Regions from separate parts of the Micromonospora sp. ATA51 genome, predicted to be linked through region 4. Evidence: riboswitches for the same ligand, from Rfam matches in the RefSeq annotation. Region 4 holds a riboswitch; each other region holds the start of a gene.
The links. A riboswitch is a leader RNA that binds a small molecule or an ion and turns the genes downstream of it on or off. The one in region 4 is predicted to bind cyclic di-AMP.

Region 1 (3,425 bases), on a different contig from region 4:
CCGGTGACACGTACCTCGCCTGAGAACCGTTGGGAGACTCACCATGGGCGCCGACCACACCGGTCCAGCTCCGGCCGCCCCGCCGGGCGTACGACGGATCCTCGTCGCCACGGTGGTCCCGCTGTTCGTCCTCAGCGTGCTCGCCGCCCTGGTGCTCTGGCCCCGGGACACCCCGGCCCCGGAGCGCGCGGCCGACGTGCCGCGCTACCACGGCACGGTGACCCGGGTGGTCACCGAGCCGTGCCCGCCGGCGGCGGAGGTGCCGGAGGGCACCCCGGGTGGCTCCGCCGGGCCCTGCGGCACCGTCCGCGTGGCGGTCGAGCAGGGCCCGGACGCCGGCCGCCAGGTGGAGACCCCGATTCCCGTCGGCCCCGGCGCGCCCACCGTCGAGGTCGGCGACCGGATCGTCCTGGTGGAACTGGTGGACCCGGCCGACCCCGCGACGAAGAGCTACAACATCGCCGAGCACCAGCGGGGCAAGCCGCTGGTGTGGCTGGCGGCACTGTTCGCCGTCGCCATCGTCGCGTTCGGCCGCTGGCGGGGGCTGGCCGCGCTCGGCGGCCTGGTCGCGAGCTTCGCCATCCTGCTCGGCTTCGTGCTGCCGGGGATCGGCGCCGGCCAGCCACCGCTGCTGGTGGCGATCGTCGGCTCGGCGCTTATCATGTTCGTGGTGCTGTACCTGACCCACGGGATCACCGCGCAGACCTCGGTGGCGGTTCTCGGCACCCTCGGCAGCCTGGTGCTGACCGGTGTCCTCGGCACGCTCGCCACCGCCGCCACCCACCTGACCGGATTCGGCAGCGAGGACGCCACCACGCTGTCGATGTTCCAGCGGGACGTCGACCTGCACGGGCTGCTGCTGGCCGGCATCGTCATCGGCTCGCTGGGCGTGCTGGACGACGTGACGGTCACCCAGGCGGCCACCGTCACCGAGCTGGCGCACGCCAATCCGGGGCTGTCCCGGTTGCAGCTCTACCGCGCGGCCACCCGCGTCGGCCGCGCCCACATCGCCTCCACGGTCAACACCATCGTGCTGGCGTACGCGGGCGCCTCGCTGCCGCTCCTGCTCCTGCTCGTCGCCGACTCGCGGCCGGTGAGCGAGATCCTCACCAGCGAGTTCATGGCGCAGGAGATCGTTCGCAGCGCGGTGGCCACGATCGGCCTGATCGCCGCCGTACCCCTCACCACCGGCCTGGCGGCCGTGGTGACCACCGCCGGTCGGGGCGGCGCGGGGCAGCCCGCCGCGCCGGCGTCCCGTCCCCCCGCGGAGCCGGACGCCGCGCTGGCGGCGCTCAGCGCACCACGCAGCGGCGCGACCGGGGACGCCCACGGCGGCCGGACCGGACCGGGGAGGAGCACGGACACCGCATGGTGAAACTGCGCAGCGTGACCGCCCGCGCCAAACGCGATGCTGGTCACGGAGCTGGCCGTCGAATTACCGCTTTTAGTCGGCTTCCGGACGTAGATCCTCGGGAGGACTCTCGGGTAACCTCGCTGCCGGTCACCGCCGAAGGCGCGCAGCGGCGCCTGCGGTACCGCCGCCCAATCGCCGTACGGCGAACCGGGGAACCAGGTACATGGGGTGAATCCGCGCCAGCGGTAGGGGCCACTTCCGCCCCGAACCCGTCAGCTAACCCGGTCGGCGGTCGACGGAAGGGAACACTGTGACGGCACCCCTGCGCCGCTGGCTGACCCCCGTGGTGGCCGTGCTCACCGCGTTCACCATCGTCGCCGGCCCCGCGCCGGCGATCGCGGCGCCGACGACGCCCCCCACCCCCTCGGGGCACGAGGAGGACGCCGAGCCGAAGCTCATCACCGACGCCATCGAGGCCGCCAACCGCAACTACGTGCAGGCGAAGACCAAGCTGGCGAAGTCGAGGCAGCGCCAGCTCCAGCTCGCCTTGGAGGTACGCGCGGCGCAGCACCAGCTGGACGCCCTGCGCCCGCAGGTGTCCCAGATCGCGGCACAGTCGTACCGGACCGGCCGGATCGGCGCGGTGGCCATGCTGCTGGAGAGCAACGCCCCGGACTCGTTCGTCCGGCGGGCCGCCGCCCTGGACGAGCTGAACATGGTCAACGCGCAGAAGCTGGCCGAGGTCAACGCGGCGAAGAACCGCGCCGAACAGGCCAAGCTGGCGCTCGACGCCGAGGTGCGCGCCCAGCAGACGCTGACGAACGCGATGGCCCGGGAGAAAGTCGAGACGGAGAAGGCGCTCGCCCTGGTCGGCGGGAAGGGCTTCACCGGCGGCCTGGTCTCGGCCACCTCGCCGGTCGCCCGGATCGGCCCCGGCCGCACCGCCGACGGGGACTGGAAGCCGGAGTCGTGCAGCGAGAACGACCCCACCACCTCCGGCTGCATCACGCCGCGCACGCTGCACGCGTACAAGGAGGTGAGGCGGGCCGGCTTCAACCGCTTCGCCGGCTGCTACCGGTCCGGCGGGCCGTGGGAGCACCCGAAGGGCCGGGCCTGCGACTGGTCGCTGCAGAACAGCGGGTTCGCCCCCTGGCACAACAACGACACCCGGATGTACGGCAACAACGTCGCCGCATTCCTGATCCGCAACGCGGACCGGCTCGGCATCTACTACGTGATCTGGAACCGGCAGATCTGGTTCCCGGCGACCGGTTGGAAGTCCTACAGCGGGCCGTCCAACCACACCGACCACGTGCACATGTCGCTGCTCTGACCGACGACGTACCACGGCCGAGGGGCCGTCCCGCCGAACCGCGCGGGACGGCCCCTCGGTCGTCGTGTGCCGGTGGCGCGGCGTCAGCCGACGGCGGTGGGCGTGGGGTGCTCGACCTGGGCGGGCGGCCTGGTCGGCGCACCCGCCGGAACGGTGGCCACCGTCCGCACCTCGCCCGCGCCGAGCTGGTACGACATGCCGACCACCGCGCACCGCCCGGCGGCCACCGCACCGGCCAGGACGGGGGAGCTGGCCAGCAGCGCCTCGACGGTCTGCGCGATGTGGATGTCGACGATGCCGTCGATGTCCTCGACGCCCTCCGCCGCCGCCCGGCGCAGGCTGGGCACCACGGCATCGACCACCGCGCCGAGGTGCCCGGCGGGGGTCCTGCCGGTGGTGACCGCCTCCTTGGCGGCCTGCACCGCGCCGCAGGAGTCGTGCCCGAGCACCAGCACCAGCGGGGTGCCGAGCACCGTCAGGGCGTACTCGACGCTGCCGAGCACCTCGGGACCCGTCGTGTGGCCGGCGGTCCGGACCACGAAGAGGTCGCCCAGGCCGCGGTCGAAGATGATCTCGGCGGCGAGGCGGGAGTCGGAGCAGCCGACGATCACCGCGAAGGGGTGCTGGCCGTCGGCGACCGCCGCCCGGTGGCCGGCATCCTGGTTGGGGTGGCGCGGAACGCCCGTGACGAACCGCCGGTTCCCGGCGTGCAACTCGGCGAGTGCCTGCTCCGGAGTG
Region 2 (3,425 bases), on a different contig from region 4:
GTGACGGTCCACACCGAGGCGCACGGCGACACGAGCGTGCTGCAGGTCGAGAACACGGGTCGTCGGCTCCCACCAGAACTGATACCGACCCTCACCGAACCCTTCCAGCGCGGAACGGAACGCGTACACACCGACGAACACGCCGGCGTCGGCCTCGGCCTGGCCATCGTGCACAGCATCGTCCGCGCCCACGACGGGACCCTCGACCTCGTCCCCAGCCCCGTCGGCGGTCTCCTCGTCACGGTCCGGCTGCCCGGCACGCCGTAGGCATCGTCCCCGAGCGGGGCCCCGTTCAGCCTGGCGCCGTTCTTGGCGATCAGGCCGGGCGCCAGCACCGACCTCCAGAGTGACGCCCCGGAGCCGGAGCACCGCCAGCGGGCTCGTTGCCCACATCCGCGGCGGCATGATCTTGAGAAAGCGTCATCGAGGTTGAGAACCTACAGCTCGGGACCGGACGGTCAGCCGGGGCGGCGAGCACCGCTGTACGGCATATCCGCCAGCTGGGCCATTCGGACCACGTCCCCGGTATGCGGGGCGTGGACGATCAGTCCGTTGCCGACGTAGATGCCCACGTGATGGTGATCGGAGTAGAAGAAGACGAGGTCACCCGTGCGAAGGTTTGCTCTGCTCACCGCCACACCTGCGGTCCATTGAGAACCTGTGTAATGGGTCAGCTGCACCCCGGCGGAGGCCCACGCGTACTGGGTCAGGCCGGAGCAGTCGAACGAGTCGGGACCGTCGGCCGCCCACACGTACGGCTCGCCGATCTGATTGCACGCGGTTTTCGCCGCGACGCCGCCGCTTCCCGTGATGGGGACGGCGGGACACTTCCCACCGATGAACAGCGAACTGGTCGACGTGATGGGTGAGCTGCTGCTCGCGGTGGCGGCTGTCTGCGCGGCGGCTGCGGCTCTGGCCGCCGCGGCGTCCGCGGCCGCCTTGGCCGTTGCGGTCGCCTCCGCGGCGGCGACCTGTCTGTGTAGCGCATCCAGCCGCTTGATCTCGGCGTCGATGGCCTTCTTGCGAGCCGCCAGCTGGGCCTGCTGGCGCTGCTGTATCGCGATCAGCGCGTCAACCTTCTCCTTGTCGGCGTCGTAGCTCGCCTGCTGGGCCGACAGCCGGGTGATCTGTCGCTGCTCCGAATTTGCCACCTGATTCACGAGCGCGAGCTGATCCCCCAACGCGATCGGCGGCGAGCCGCGGGACAGCAGGGCGTTGAATGTGGAAAGCGATTTTTCCTGCTTGTAGTACCCCGTCACAATCTCCTGGACCCGGGTCCTGCTGATCTCCACCGACTTGCCGAGCGGCTCGATCCTCCGGCTCAGTTCGGCCGACCTCCGCTGGTCCACGGCCAGTTCCGACCGGACCTTGTTGTACTGCTCGATGACGGGTTCGAGCTTTTGCCACGCCGCATCGATCTGCTGCTGCACATCGGCGGCCGACGGTGCGGCGTGGGCGGGGGCCGCTGGCCCGACGGCCACCATGGCCGCCGCCGCGACGGCGAGGATTCTGGTGAACAGACGCGATCCGGCGGGCCGGGTGCGCACGGGTGGCAACGGCTTCGGCTCCTTCCACTCGAGGCCGACGCACCCCACGTGCACCGACCTCGACCGCCTGCCGGGTTAGCTGACGGGTTCGGGCGTGGAAGGCGCCCTACCGCTGATGCGGATTCACCCCGAAACCTGCGGTGGTTCCCCGGCTCGCCTGGCGACGCCAGTGACGTCCAGCGACTCGGCGGTGGCCGTCCCGGGGCACTCCAGGTGGAGACCGACATCCGGAACGGACGCTGACCAACATTAGTGAGGACGGCCCGGAGAAATCAACGAGCCGGTGACGCCAATTCCCTGCGCTGTCAAGCGGGCACATTGGGTGCCGGAATTGTGCGTACGTAAGACTCCGCTAATCGGATTCTTAATCTTTCCTAATCTTGGCCTTCAACCTGCGCGCTATTTTTCTTCGGCAACCCTCAGGTGACGCTTGACCGTTTCCCGACGTCATGGCGGCTCCATGGTCCCGTAAGCGAGCCACCCGCCGCCGGGGCCGGCCGAGACTACTTCCCGTGGGGGTCGGACGCGTTGAGCGTCGCGACGACCTGGTCGTAGTCGCCGCGCGCCTCGCCGTAGCGGAGGAACTTCACCCGCTCGACCTGGATCTCCTTCGCGTCGGGCTGCGACTCGAGCAGCGCGACGACCTCCGCCACGAACTCGTCCAGCGGCACCCCGTACTCGCTGGTCTCCTGCCCGGGCAGCAGCGCGGTGCGGACGGCCGGCGGTTCGAGCTCCACGATCTTCACGGTCGTGTCCGCGAGCTGCAGCCGGATCGACTCGCTGAGCATGTGGATCGCGGCCTTCGACGCGTTGTAGCTCGGGGTGACCTTGAGCGGCGCGAACGCGAGGCCCGAGGAGACGGTGACGATGGTGGCGTCCGGCTGCGCCTGCAGGTGCTCGATGAACGCGGCGATGAGGCGGATCGGGCCGAGCACGTTGGTCGTCAGCACCGCCTCGGCCGAGGCGAGGAACGATTCCGGCTTGTGCCAGTCCTCGATGCGCATGATGCCGGCCATCGTGACGAGGACATTCAGGTCCGGGTGCTTCGCCAGCACCTCCTTCGCGGCGGCGTCGATGCTCGCGGCGCTCGTCGTGTCGATCGCCACGGTGTCGATGTCGGGTTGCTCCGCGGCGATCTGCTCGAGCAGGTCGGTGCGCCGACCGCCGACGATGACCGTGTTGCCCTTGGCCCGCAGCTCGAGCGCCAGGGCGAGACCGATCCCGCTCGTGGAGCCGGGGATGAAGATGGTGTTTCCGGAGATGTTCATGCACCGAGCTTCGCCGTCGTCCCGGGTTCGGGGCAGAGACCGGTCATCGGGGGATCCGCAATCCCTGGTTCGCGCCCGCCGCAGCCGGATACTGGGATCATGGATCGTGCAGCACTGGCCGATTTCCTGCGCCGCCGCCGCGAGGCGCTGCAGCCCGGGGACGTCGGGCTGGCTGCGGGCGCGCGCCGGCGTGCACCGGGCCTGCGCCGTGAGGAGGTCGCTGCCCTCGCCGCGATGTCGACCGACTACTACACCCGGCTCGAACAGCAGCGCGGCCCGCAGCCGAGCGCGCAGATGCTCGCGTCGCTCGCCCGGGCGCTGCGGCTGACGAAGGACGAACGCGACTACCTGTTCCGGGTGGCGGGGCACAACGCCCCGGCAGTCGTGTCCGCGGCGACGCACGTCGCCCCGGCGCTGCTGCGCGTGCTGGACCGGCTCGACGACACCCCGGCGCTCATCCTGTCCAACCTCGGCGAGACGCTCGTGCAGAACCGGATGGCCGCAGCCCTGCTCGGCGACAAGTCGGGCTACACGGGCCTCGCCCGCAGCGAGATCTACCGGTGGTTCACGGCTCCCGCGGAGCGGCTGCGCTACCCCGAGGAGGACCGCG
Region 3 (3,425 bases), on a different contig from region 4:
GGTCGCCGCGACCATCTTCCCGCACAACATCGGCCTCGGGGCGACCCGCGACCCGGCCCTGGTCCAGCAGATCGGCCAGGCGGTGGCCGAGGAGGTCTCCGGCACCGGTGTCGACTGGGACTTCGCGCCGTGCCTCTGCGTGGCCCGCGACGACCGCTGGGGCCGCACCTACGAATCGTTCGGCGAGACGCCGGACCTCCCCTCCAACATGACCACGCTGATCACCGGGCTCCAGGGCCCGTCACTCGGCGGGCCCACGTCAGTGCTGGCCACCGCCAAGCACTACCTCGGCGACGGGGGCACCGCGGGCGGCGACGACCAGGGCGACACCCAGCTGACCGAGGCCGAGTTGCGGACCGTCCACCTGCCACCGTTCCAGGCCGCGGTGCAGCGCGGCGTCGGGTCGTGATGATCTCGTACAGCAGCTGGAACGGCGTGAAGACGCACGGCAACCGGTACCTGATCACCACCGTCCTCAAGGGTGAGCTCGGCTTCACCGGCTTCGTCGTCTCCGACTGGAACGGCATCGACCAGATCGACGGCGCCGCCGGCTTCACCGCCGCCGAGGTCACCGCCGCGGTCAACGCCGGCATCGACATGGTGATGGTGCCCGCCGCCTGGAAGACCTTCATCAGCACCCTGCGTGCCGAGGTGCAGAACGGCCACGTGCCGCTGAGCCGGATCGACGACGCGAACCGGCGGATCCTGACCAAGAAGTTCGAGCTGGGCCTCTTCGAGCGGCCGTACACCGACCGGAGCTGGACCCCCACGGTCGGCAGTGTCAGCCACCGCGCGCTCGCCCGGCAGGCCGTCCGCGAGTCGCAGGTGCTGCTGAAGAACACCGGCAGCGTGCTGCCGCTGGCCCGGGCCGACAACAAGATCTTCGTGGCCGGCCGGAACGCGGACAACATCGGCAACCAGAGTGGCGGCTGGACCATCTCCTGGCAGGGTTCCTCCGGCAACATCACGCCGGGCACCACGATCCTGCAGGGCATCCGGGCCGCGGTCGGTCCGACCACGACGGTCACCTACAACCAGCGCGGCACCGGTATCGACGGCAGCTACCGGGCCGCGATCGCCGTCGTCGGCGAGACGCCGTACGCCGAGGGCCAGGGCGACCGGACCGGCAGCATGAGCCTGGACCGGGAGGACCTGCGCACCATCGCCACCCTGCGCAACGCCGGCGTGCCGGTGATCGTGGTGCTGGTGTCCGGCCGGCCGATGGACATCGCCACCGAGCTGCCCAGATGGGACGCGCTGCTGGCGTCCTGGCTGCCGGGCACCGAGGGTGCCGGCGTGGCCGACGTCCTCTTCGGCGCCGCGCCCACCGGGAAACTGCCGATGACCTGGATGAACTCGGTCAGCCAGCAGCCCATAAACGCCGGTGACGGGCAGGTTCCGCTCTTCGCCCAGGGCTACGGCCTGACGTACTGAACGGGTCCGCGGAGGCCGTCGGGCAGTCGACCCGGCGGCCTCCCTATTGCATGTTCGGGAGCGTCGCAACTCGGAAATCCCCGCCTTCGCTCGGCCGGGTGAAGAACTTCACAAGAAGTGGGCGATCGTCCGAAATCATTCCTAACGTCGTATCCGTTCGCGATCGCGGACACCACGGACCGGTAACGCCTAATTCCGCCGCCGGCCCCCGTGGTACCTGGACCTCAGGCGGGAGCGGGGGACCCACACGTTCCTCGGTGCTCGACACCTCGGGGTGAAGCCGCCGACCGGCGGCCGGGCTCCTCGGCCCGAACCCGACAGCTCACCTCGTCGGCGTGGAGGAAATCCATGGCAACTGAACACAGCGCACGTCACCGCCGGACCGGCCGCCGTCGGGTCGCCGTCGGGGCGCTCGTCGTCGGCGCGGCCACCGGTGCCGCCGCGATCCTCGGCCCGGCCGCGCCAGCCAGCGCGGCCAGCGTGAACTGGGACGCCATCGCCCAGTGCGAGTCCGGCGGCAACTGGCACATCAACACCGGCAACGGCTACTACGGTGGCCTGCAGTTCTCCAAGGGCACCTGGAACGGCTACGGCGGCCAGAAGTACGCCAGCCGGGCCGATCTGGCCAGCCGCGGCGAGCAGATCGCGATCGCCGAGAAGGTCCTCGACGGGCAGGGCATCGGTGCCTGGCCGGTCTGCGGCAAGAAGGGCGGCTCGACCAAGCGCTACTCCACCAGGGACTCCGGGTCGGCGTCCCGTTCGGACTCCGGCAGCAAGTCCAAGGCGGAGAAGCGCTCCTCGCGGAGCGAGCGGCCGACCACCCGCAGCCACCGGCGTACCGCGCCGGCCTCGGGCGGCTCGGGCACCTACGTGGTCAAGCCGGGCGACACGCTGTCGATGATCGCCGACGCGCGGGACCTGGCCGGCGGCTGGCACGCGCTGTACGAGCGCAACAAGCGCGTGGTCGGCGACGATCCGGGCCTGATCTTCCCGGGTCAGCGGCTGCGCCTGCGCTGACGTACCACCGGCTCCGGCCCACGGGCCGGAGCCGGCGCAGCGGACGAACGCCCGGCCGGAGCACCGGCCGGGCGATCGCCGTCCGGAATGGTGGACGGGACGCCGAGGTGGCGGGCGGGCCGAGTGGCGGATTGCTATCGTCACGGTGCTCGGAAAGGACGTGAAGAAAGCGCGGGTATGACCAACGAACCGTTCTCCGCGGCCGCGAGCCTGGATGAACTGCTGACCCGGACCCAGCAGGCGTTGTCGGCGATGCGCTCCCGGCCCGTCGAGCACCCCGACGGCGATGCGGAGGAACTGCTGCGCGCCGACGGCACGGCGGCCGACGGGCTGGTGCGAGCCGTGGTCGTCCAGGGTGGACGGCTGGAGTCCGTCACCGTCGACCCGCGGCTGTCGGCGGCGGGCGTCGAGGCCGTCTGCGGGCACATCGTGGTGGCCGTCAACGCCGCCCTCGCCGACCTCGAAGCCCAGGTCAGCGCCTCGGCACGGGCCGACGCGGACGCCCTGGCCGCGCGGCTCGGCGGCCTGCGGGAGCAGTCCAGGCGGCAGATGGAGATGTTCAGCCAGGCGATGGAACACGCCGCGGCCCGGCTGGGCGGCGGCCGGCCGGACTGACCCGCGCCGACCGACCGAGGCGCGCCCGGGCCGGCAGAATGTCGGTGCTCCGGTTCAGGATCCCGGCATGGAGAAACCGCGGATCGTGACGGCCGAAGAGTGCCAGCGGGAACGCGACGAGCTGCTCAAGGCCGAGAAGGAAGCCACCCGGGCGCTGGACGCGCTGGCCGCGCGGCGTCGTCGCCTCCCGATGGTCAAGTTCGACCACGGGTACGCGTTCGAGTCGCCGACCGGCAGGAAGAGGCTGCTCGACTTCTTCGAGGGGCGGCGACAGCTCGGCGAAGCGGTCGGTCGCCGGGAGGACGACGACCGACCGCTTTCCTTGATGATCAGCTCAGGTTGAGCGCGGTGTCGTCGAT
Region 4 (3,425 bases):
GCGAGGGCGTACGTCTGGCCGGCCGAGGCTCGGGCGCCGTGGTCGGAGATGTACATGGTGTCCGGGGTGCCGTTCGGCCGCAGGCCACGGTCGTTGACCAGCGGGGCGAGCTCGCTCGGCCCGGTGCGCAGCACGACCGAGGAGGAGCCGCGCAGCGGGCACGGCGCGGCGGGCGGCGTCGGCTTCGGCACGCCCGGCGGCTGCTGGTTGCAGCCGATGAACGCCGGCTGGTTGCTGGCGTAGTCCGGGTCGATGGTGACCAGGCCGGTGTGCGGGGTGCCGGTGCCCTGGAACGGCGCCTTCATCAGGTCGAAGTAGTGCGACCAGTCCCAGTACGGTCCCGGGTCCCAGTGCATGCCGGCCACGGTCCCGGCGGTGGTGCCGGGGACGTTGTCGTGGCCGAGGATGTGCTGCCGGTCCAGCGGGATCTGGAACCGCAGCGCCAGGTGCCGGACCAGCTTGGCCGAGGTCCGGTACATCGCCTCGGTGTACCAGGTGCCGTGGCCGGCGAAGCCCTCGTGCTCGATGCCGATGGACTTGGCGTTGACGTACCAGTTGCCGGCGTGCCAGCCGACGTCCTTCGCCTTGATGTGCTGGGCGACGTAGCCGTCCACCGAGCGCAGCGTGTAGTGCCAGCCCAGGTAGGTCTTGTCCTTGACCAGGTTCACGCTCGGGCCGAAGTAGCCCTCGGTGTCGTGGATGACGATGTACTCGATCTTCTGCTGCGCCGGCCGGTTGCCGAGGTCGTGGTTGCCGTAGGTCACCTCGCCGGTCTTCGGGACGACGTACTCCGCGTACGGCGCGGGGATCCACTCGCAGGCGAGGCGGACCGGGCACTCCAGGCCGTCCGGGCGCTCCGCGCGGCGCAGCCCGAGCCGGTGCAGCCCGGACTCGTCGGGGGTCACCTGGCGCGCGGTGAGGGTCACCCGCTGGCCGTCGTCGGTGGTCCGGCTGGCCCCGATGCTGATCTGGTCGTACACCTCGTCGGCGAAGGCCGCCGCCGCGTCCTCGGTGTCCGCGCCGGAGTACCGGGCCACCGCGCCGTACCAGGCCGCCGGGTCGCTGTCGGCGCCGACCGGCGCGGCCAGTTCCTTCTGGTACGACGCGAGCAGCGCCGCCCCGCCGCGGATGTTGGCGGTGGCGTCGGTGCGCAGCGTCTCCTCGGCCACGCCGGTGAGCGCGGCGGCGGCGTCGAGGGTCTGCAGGGACGCCTGCGGCAGGTCGTCGCCGGTCGCCTCGGCGGCGGCCGACGTGTCGACCACCAGCGGCCGGGCGTCGTCGCCCCGGGGGTCCTCGTTCTCGTCGACGTGTGAGCTGCCGGGGGTCGAGGCGACCTGTTCGGCGTCGGTCAGGTGCATCGGCCCGTAGCCGCCGCTGGTGCTCGGCTGGCCGGGGTGGGTGTCCCAGCGGGACTCCAGGTACGACACGCCGAGCAGGACGCTCTCCGGCACGCCGTACTCGGCCGCCGCGGCGGCGTACTGCTGCTGGCGGTCGGCGACCCGGCGGCCAGGGGCTCGGCGGCGACGGGTCCGGTGCTGAGAAGGGCGGTCGCCGCAGCCACGGCGGTGGCGAGCAGAACTCGTCTGCTCGGCGGCAAGGGTGGACGGAGCATCGAACCTCCAGGTCGGGCGGAAGTCACTGCGTGCTCACCCTCACCCCACCCATGGCGTTGGGTCAATACCTTTCCCCACAGTGATGTTGAGTGAAGGAAACCTTCACCAGCGCGGCCCATGCGAATTCGGGTACGGAGTGTCACGGCGCCCCGGGTTGCGGATTGATAACGGCGCTCTCTACTCTGGTCAATCGTCGACCGGAATGTGCATCGCCCAACCCGGGTGGTGACGGTCCGACACCGCCGAGTCGCCTCCGGGCGAGCCGGGGACCCAGTTACCTGGGGTGAATCCGCAGCACTGCGGTAGGGCGGCTCCCTTCCCGTCCGAACCCGTCAGCTAACCCGGTAGGCGGCCAGCGAAGAAGGAGTCAGGAAGCCCGGTGGCACACCATGCCCCGCGGCGACCGTCGGTCCGGTCGAACGACCGGATGACGGCTGCGCCGCGTCCACGCTGGTCCCGCTTCACCACCGCCCTCGCCGCCCTGGCCGGTACCGCCGTCATCCTGACCGGCGGCGCCACGGCGGCTCACGCCGACCCGTCGGTCGCCGAGATCGAGCGCCAGATCGACCAGGACTGGAACAAGCTCGAACCGATCATCGAGCAGCACAACGCCACCCGTCAGGACCTCGCCGCCAAGCGGAAGCAGGCCGAGGCCCTGGCCAAGCAGATCGCCCCGTTGCAGCTCCAGGTCGACCTCGCCATGGGTCAGGTCGGCGGCCTCGCCGCCGACGCCTACAAGGGCGACAACCTGTCGACGGTGAACGCGCTACTGGGCAGCCGGTCGCCGAGCGACGTGGTCACGAGCCTCGAACTGCTCGACCGCTTCGCCCACCGCCAGCAGCAGCAGGTACGCAACGTCGTCGAACTCCGCGACGAGCTGGCCGCCAAGAAGAAGCCGCTCGACGAGATGGTCGCCCAGCTGACCCGGACCGAGGCCCAGCTCGCGGCGAAGAAGAAGCAGATCAACGCCGAGATCGCCAAGCTGGACAAGCTCCGCCTCAAGATCTACGGCAGCGGTGGCGGCGGCCCGCTGCGGCCCGCGCCCTGCCCGTCCGGCTACCCGGGCGGCCCCGCCGGGGTCGCGGTCAAGTTCGCCTGCGCCCAGATCGGCAAGATCTACGTCTGGGGCGCCGCCGGCCCGGACCACTACGACTGCTCCGGCCTGACCATGGCCGCCTGGGCCAAGGCCGGCGTCTCGCTGCCGCACAACGCCCGGCAGCAGCACGACGTCACCCGCCGGATCAGCCGGAGCGAGCTACGCGCCGGTGACCTGGTCTTCTACTACAGCGACCTGCACCACGTCGGCATGTACGTCGGCGGCGGCTGGGTGGTGCACGCCTCCCAGTCCGGCAAGCCGATCACGATGAAACGCGTCGACGACGGCCAGATCAACAGCTACGGCCGACCGGGCTGATCCACCGGCAGGGGCTCTCGCGTGGCGGGGGCCTCTTCCGCGATCAGCGGGTCGGCCAGGTGCGCCAGTTCTGCCAGGACCGGCTCGGCGTCGGACCGCGCTGCCCCTGGTAGCGCGAGCCGTAGACGGCCGAGCCGTACGGGTGCTCGGCCGGCGAGGAGAGCCGGAAGATGCAGAGCTGCCCGATCTTCATCCCGGGCCAGAGGGTGATCGGCAGGTTCGCCACGTTGGAGAGCTCCAGCGTGACGTGGCCGGAGAAGCCCGGGTCGATGAAGCCGGCGGTGGAGTGGGTGAGCAGCCCGAGCCGGCCCAGTGAGCTCTTCCCTTCGAGGCGGCCGGCGAGCTGGTCGCCCAGCGAGATCACCTCCAGCGTCGAGGCGAGCACGAACTCACCCGGG

Region 1: another riboswitch for cyclic di-AMP. It lies ahead of JNW87_RS25675 (hypothetical protein); the one in region 4 lies ahead of JNW87_RS10055 (NlpC/P60 family protein).
Region 2: another riboswitch for cyclic di-AMP. It lies ahead of JNW87_RS00940 (NlpC/P60 family protein); the one in region 4 lies ahead of JNW87_RS10055 (NlpC/P60 family protein).
Region 3: another riboswitch for cyclic di-AMP. It lies ahead of JNW87_RS06660 (transglycosylase family protein); the one in region 4 lies ahead of JNW87_RS10055 (NlpC/P60 family protein).

Annotation. Positions count from the first base shown of each region.
Region 1 covers NZ_JAEVHJ010000203.1:2,158-5,582, reverse strand. The annotation lists gene JNW87_RS25680 (YibE/F family protein) at 44-1,375, shown strand; cyclic di-AMP (ydaO/yuaA leader) riboswitch at 1,530-1,660, shown strand; gene JNW87_RS25675 (hypothetical protein) at 1,665-2,687, shown strand; gene JNW87_RS25670 (carbonic anhydrase) at 2,771-3,425, opposite strand, start outside.
Region 2 covers NZ_JAEVHJ010000002.1:61,766-65,190, reverse strand. The annotation lists gene JNW87_RS00945 (HAMP domain-containing sensor histidine kinase) at 1-267, shown strand, start outside; gene JNW87_RS00940 (NlpC/P60 family protein) at 459-1,595, opposite strand; cyclic di-AMP (ydaO/yuaA leader) riboswitch at 1,597-1,747, opposite strand; gene JNW87_RS00935 (SDR family oxidoreductase) at 2,051-2,815, opposite strand; gene JNW87_RS00930 (helix-turn-helix transcriptional regulator) at 2,915-3,425, shown strand, end outside.
Region 3 covers NZ_JAEVHJ010000024.1:1,905-5,329, reverse strand. The annotation lists partial or broken gene JNW87_RS06670 (glycoside hydrolase family 3 protein) at 1-651, shown strand, start outside; gene JNW87_RS06665 (glycoside hydrolase family 3 C-terminal domain-containing protein) at 652-1,434, shown strand; cyclic di-AMP (ydaO/yuaA leader) riboswitch at 1,611-1,785, shown strand; gene JNW87_RS06660 (transglycosylase family protein) at 1,783-2,451, shown strand; gene JNW87_RS06655 (YbaB/EbfC family nucleoid-associated protein) at 2,629-3,066, shown strand; gene JNW87_RS06650 (DUF899 family protein) at 3,134-3,409, shown strand; partial or broken gene JNW87_RS06645 (M4 family metallopeptidase) at 3,396-3,425, opposite strand, start outside.
Region 4 covers NZ_JAEVHJ010000042.1:20,396-23,820, reverse strand. The annotation lists gene JNW87_RS10060 (N-acetylmuramoyl-L-alanine amidase) at 1-1,451, opposite strand, end outside; cyclic di-AMP (ydaO/yuaA leader) riboswitch at 1,844-1,979, shown strand; gene JNW87_RS10055 (NlpC/P60 family protein) at 2,041-3,027, shown strand; gene dcd (dCTP deaminase) at 3,071-3,425, opposite strand, start outside.